DNA from 2 places in the Thalassotalea sp. SU-HH00458 genome. Region 2 is predicted to be linked to the other one. Evidence: predicted binding sites of a transcription regulator. Region 2 holds the regulator's gene; the other holds the start of a gene.
The links. Region 2 encodes MetJ, which represses methionine synthesis genes. Its sites were predicted from a motif close to TAGACGTCTAGACGTCTA; they were not measured.

Region 1: a site for MetJ is predicted at 1,718-1,735, ahead of ABXH06_RS14365 (homoserine O-succinyltransferase). Genes of this name have one in related genera too.

The regions. Positions count from the first base shown of each region.
Region 1 is NZ_BAABWW010000009.1:140,566-143,776, forward strand. Features, by position in the region: gene metH (methionine synthase) at 1-595, opposite strand, end outside; gene ABXH06_RS14365 (homoserine O-succinyltransferase) at 653-1,600, opposite strand; gene ABXH06_RS14370 (DUF2339 domain-containing protein) at 1,898-3,211, shown strand, end outside.
Region 2 is NZ_BAABWW010000004.1:205,576-208,786, forward strand. Features, by position in the region: gene metL (bifunctional aspartate kinase/homoserine dehydrogenase II) at 1-473, opposite strand, end outside; gene metB (cystathionine gamma-synthase) at 492-1,649, opposite strand; gene metJ (met regulon transcriptional regulator MetJ) at 1,887-2,216, shown strand; gene ABXH06_RS07935 (malic enzyme-like NAD(P)-binding protein) at 2,309-3,211, opposite strand, start outside.

The sequences.
Region 1 (3,211 bases), on a different contig from region 2:
CAACAGCAAAAATAGCAGCTTTGGCATTTAACGTATCAAAAATCGTTTCAATTAATATTAAATCACTTCCCCCTTCAATTAACGCTTTTGTCGACTCAATATAAGCCTCCTTTAGTTGATCAAAGGTGACATTACGAAACGCCGGATCATTCACATCTGGTGAAATTGAACAGGTTCTGTTTGTTGGCCCTAATACACCGGCGACAAAACGCGGTTTATCTGGATTTTTTGCCGTATATTCATCTGCAACTTGCCGAGCTATTTTGGCAGCCTCTAAATTAATCTCGGCGCTGTACGCTTCCATGTCGTAATCAGCCATGGCAATAGTCGTTGCATTGAAAGTATTCGTTTCAAGTATATCAGCACCCGCTTCGAGGTATTCAGCATGAATGGCTTTAATCACATCAGGTTGAGTCAGCACTAACATGTCATTATTGCCTTTCACATCTAAATGCCAATCAGAGAACTTCTCGCCACGGTAATCTTGCTCTTCAAATTTATACGCTTGAATCATAGTTCCCATAGCACCATCAAGAATTAAAATACGTTGGGCTAATTGTTGTTCAAAATTTTCAAACGATGCTGATTTCTTCATACTACTCTCAATTTGTTCTAATAAGAAAAACGACGTTAATACTGTAATTATATGTGTTTAAACTTGGTTTTCCGGCTGTCTTGCTCGAATATTCGACGCATCTAGCAAATAAGGTGTTATTTGATAGACATAATAGTTGAGCCAATTGGTAAATAATAAACTGCCATGACTACGCCACGAGCTATGCGGTATTTTGTTGACATCATTATTTGGATAATAATTTTCAGGCATAACAGCGTTTTCGTCAGCATTTAAATCACGATGGTATTCTTCATCTAATGTCGTTGCATCGTATTCTGGATGGCCTGTTAAATAGACTTGCTGCTTGTTTTTGCTTGCCACCACATAAACCCCCGCTTCTTCTGACTCTGCGATAATTTTTAGTTCCGAGACACTTAAATAATCAGCTTTATCAATATAACCATAGCGAGAATGCGGTACATTAAAAAACTCTTCAAAGCCTCGCGTTAACTGCTCTTTTGGATCAACAGGGCTGTGTTGATAAACACCTGATAGTTTTTTCTTTCGTAAATGGCGATTCAAGCCATAATGATGATATAAAGCCGCATGCGCCGCCCAACAAGAAAACATAGTTGATGTGACATTATTTTCTGCCCAATCAAAAACTTCACATATTTTATCCCAAAAGGTTACTTTTTCGTATTCTAGCAACGCTAAAGGCGCGCCTGTAATAATTAACCCGTCATATTGCGTGTCTTTAATATCATCAAATAAACAATAAAAGTTATCTAAATGCTCTTTCGGGGTATGCTTTGACTCATTGGCATGTATACGGACAAAATCAATATTTATCTGTAATGGAGTATTCGACAACATCCGTAAAATTTGCACTTCTGTTTCAATTTTATTCGGCATTAAATTTAAAATCGCTACTTTCATCGGGCGAATATCTTGATTAGCCGCACGATGCTCCGACATGACGAAGATATTTTCTTTATCTAATACCGATAAAGCCGGTAATTCATTAGGGATTTTAATGGGCATAAAAAGTACCTACAACACTGACATTCAACATAACATTTAGCGAATAAACTCGTGTGCATATTTCATACACACAGTATAGACACTACTGTGCCTTTTAACTTTAGCTATGTCAACTTCTAAACGTATAGACGTCTAAATGATTTTGTTAATTCTTATAACTTTTTCATAATTTTTTTACAGTCAGTATCGACAAGCGTTATAAGATCCGAGCCTTAAATTGGTTGTAGAATAATAAAATAGCAAATTATACTTGCGCGTAATAAACTACTACGCAAAATAATAAGATTACAGGACGTAATGATGAACGAAGAGGTTAAAGCGCTTAAGTCAGAGTTAGCTTTATTAAAACTTCAATTTAGTGAGAGAGTAAATACTGTCGAGGCTCGACTAAATAAATTACTTGAGCAAAAAGATCAACAACAGGATCAGTCTAATGATTATTTCAGTGAGACTATTGATAATCCCCCTCCTAACATAATCAATGAAACTCGATTAACAGACACTTTATTACCTAAAACAGCGGATGAATATCTAGCAATCAATAAAACGATAGAAGATTCTGTACCTGCCAAACCATCCTTTATCACCGTATTATTCCAAGCTGTTCTGTCTTTGTTATTCGATTGGTTCTCTCCTATCACTAAAATATATCAATCATATAAAGAACGAGGCATGCTTGGTATTTTTATTCTCACAATAACCGGTATTGGCTTAACCTTAGCTGGTTTTGGTTATTTAATGCAATTACTCATTGATCATCTTGGTGCAGGTTCTAAATCGTTATTAATGTGCTTTGCTGCAATACTTGTTATGGGAGTAGGCGTTGGCTTAAAGCTCAAAACAAGGTTTGGAGAGTTTGCCACAGCCATTGTTACTTTAGGCATATTATTATCATATAGCACGGTATACTTTTCAGGCAGTGTCTACGGCATAATCCCCAATATAATCGTCTTGTTATTATATTTATTTATCGCACTTGTTTGTCATGGTTTAGCTCAATGGTTGGACATTAAAATAGTTGCTGGTTTGGGAGTTATTGGTATTTCTACCATGCCAATATTGTCGAATACGATACAATTTGAATCTTTGTATTATTTATTGTCATTGGCATTTGTTATTACTAGTAGTTTGATATTAGCTTATAAAAGAAGTGAACTATGGCTTGCTAACTTAAGCTTAGCCTTTTTCATCGTTGCTTTAGAGTGGTTAATTGGCGTTGAATTTGTATATGTTTCTGCTTGGATAATAAATTTATTTTACTTGCTATTCTTTACTTACATAGTCATTACTTTATTCAAAAACAGCCCATTAGAAAATAATACATCAAATCATAAGCCGTTGATATTGTTAGCTGCTTTAGTAAGCTCAACTGTATTGCTTTTCTTTCAGTCAAGCGAAATATTTTCGACACAGGTGACTATCAGTTTTTCCTTAAATACTATCGCTGCTTCCGTTATTAGTATTCTCTTCTATAAAATTAGACATAAGCTAACTCATTTTTTTATTTTATTAACCACACTCTGGAGTGTTTTAGCTGTTGCTAGTGCAATTAGTGATGCTTATTGGGGAATCGCATGGGCAGTTGAAGGAATATTATTGCTTTATATCGGT
Region 2 (3,211 bases):
ACGCTTGGGCAAACTTTTTCACTTAATACTTCGGAAAGTAAACGCGCAGACCACAATTCACCAAAGGCTAAAATATCAGCTTGATGTTGCTGTGGTGAATTTTCTAACCATTTTTTTAATTGCGCACAATCTGCGTCTAATTGCGTTAATAATCGCTTTTCATTACTTGGCGATAATAGTTCGCTGATAAGTTGAGCTTGCATTGACTTGATATCATGCAGCGAAATTTCGAGTGTTTCAGTCTGTAAGATAGCTTGATGATATAGCGCAAATAAAGCGTCGGTTGTTCCACCATTGGCTGAAACCACGACAATATCATTTAATTGACAATGCTGACGAATAATATCTACAACACGCACAATACATTGAGCTGATGCTAACGAACTACCACCAAATTTATGCACTTGAACTGCATGTTTTGCCAATTGGTTTTGATCGGCCGTTAACTTTTCTGCTGCACTAGACTGTTTCATGTTCTTTTCACTTTTGCTCTACAATTGACTAGCGGCAAGACCTGCTGCTAAATCTTCAATAATGTCATCACTGTCTTCGATACCAACCGAAATACGGACTAATGATTGGGTAATACCTGCTTCAAGTTGCGCAGCGAGTTCCATCCCGGCATGTGTCATCGTTGATGGGTGGCTAATTAAACTTTCAACGCCGCCAAGTGATTGAGCTAAAGTAAATAAGGTTAAATTAGCAAACAGTTTTTTCACTGCTTCTTCGCCACCCTGCACTTCAAAGCTCATCATGGCACCAAAATCATATTGTTGTCTTTTAGCAATTTCATGACCTGGATGATCGGAAAAACCTGGATAATAGACTGCTTTAACCGCCGCATGGGCTTTTAAAAATTGAGCTACTGCGTTGGCATTTTCTTGATGTTGCCTCATACGAATAGGCAAAGTTTTAAGACCACGTAACGCCAAGTAACTATCAAAAGGAGAGCCGGTAATGCCAATACAATTAGCCCACCATGCAAGCTCTTCTCCTAACGCTTTATCTTTCGTGACTAACACGCCACCAACGACATCACTATGGCCATTGATATATTTGGTGGTTGAGTGGAAAACAATATCAGCGCCTAACAACAATGGTTGCTGTAATGCCGGTGATAAAAAGGTGTTATCAACGGCAACCAATGCGCCAACTTGATGACAAGCTTTGGTGATTTTTTCAATATCCACTAAACGCAATAAAGGATTACTAGGGCTTTCTAATAACACTAATTTAGGTTTTTGTTGTAACGCTTCGTTTAATGCTTGCTCATCATTTTGATCAACAACAATTAAATTAAATTGTCCACGTTTAGCTAAATGGGTAAATAGACGATAACTACCGCCATAACAATCATGAGGGATCACCACAGTGTCATCTGTAGATAAAAGCTGACAAATCAAATGCACACTTGCCATGCCTGTGCTGGTGACTATGCCAACACTGCCTTGTTCTAATTCAGCAATCGCTTGCGCAAATGTTGCTCTTGTCGGATTACCCGTACGAGAATAATCAAACTGTCGCTTCTCATTAAAACCTTTCAGGGCATAGGTACTCGACAAATGAATAGCAGGAATAACAGCACCATGATGCTCGTCAGAGTTAATACCTGCTCGTACTGCAATCGTTGCAATTTTTTTATCGTTCATATGACTCTCAGTGAAATATTTGCTGCAATAAAACCAAATAGACTTTTGGACGTCCAAAAGTCTAAATCTTTTAAATTGGCGGGTCAAGAACTTTAGACATCTAAACTTCTACACATTCGTTATTGACTCGACGGTAACAACCAGTAAAATCTATTTAAAACTATAAGATGAATAGTTTATCTGTTTTCAGCGTAAATTAAGCATAAAACTCATAATAAAAGTAACCAGAGGTAATTCATGGCAAAGTGGAATGGCGAATATATCAACCCATATGCCGAACACGGTAAAAAAAGTGAACAAGTAAAAAAAATTACCGTTTCTATCCCCTTAAGAGTTCTCAAAGTATTGACGGATGAACGTACAAGACGTCAAGTAAATAATCTTCGTCATGCAACCAATAGTGAATTATTATGCGAAGCGTTTTTACATGCCTTTACCGGGCAACCATTACCTGATGATATCGACTTAGCAAAAGACAATGTTGAGAAGCTACCAGCCAGTGTTCGTAAAGCACTAGAAGAACAAGGTGTCACAGATTTTAGCCAATTTGAAATAGAAGATGACTAATCGCTAGTCTAATTTATTACTCACGAGCACTCGTGATAAAACAACAAAAGCTCAAATACATTATTTATTTGAGCTTTTTCATTTAAGGACGGTTAGCTATTCATATAATCTTCAGGTAATTCTAACGCTGCAACCCCAGAATCAACTGCTGCTTGAGCAACCGCTTTTGCCACTCTCGCACACAAACGCGAATCCATCGGTTTAGGGATAATGTATTCCTTACCAAAGGTTAATGTACTTTCACAACTGGCATCTAAAACATCCTGAGGCACAGCTTCTTTTGCTAATTCACGAATGGCATGAACACAAGCGACTTTCATTTCGTCGTTAATAGTCCTTGCTCTCACATCTAAAGCGCCACGAAAAATAAACGGGAAACAAAGTACATTATTCACTTGGTTAGGATAATCAGAACGACCCGTTGCCATAATGATATCATCACGCGTGGCATGGGCTAATTCAGGTTTGATTTCAGGGTCTGGATTTGAACAAGCAAAGATTACGGGTTTAGGTGCCATTAATTTCACATGTTCTGCCGATAAAACATTAGGGCCAGAAACACCAACAAACACATCAGCACCATCAATAACATCTTCTAAAGTACGTTTGTCGGTATTGTTAGCAAATAATCGTTTATATTCATTTAAATCATCACGACGGGTATGGATAACACCTTTAGTATCTAACATGTAAATTTTTTCACGTTGCGCGCCGCATTTAATAAGAAGCTCCATACAAGCAATCGCAGCCGCACCCGCGCCCATACAAATAATATTTGCATGTTTAATGTTTTTCCCTTGAATCTCAAGCGCATTGATCATACCTGCCGCAGTAACAATGGCTGTACCATGCTGATCATCATGAAAAACCGGGATTTTACAACGCTCGATTAACGCCTTTTCAATTTCAAAACACTCTGGCGCTTTGATATCTTCAAGGTTTATCCCGCCAAAACTATCGGCAATGTTTGCCACAGTTGAGACAAACTCTTCGAC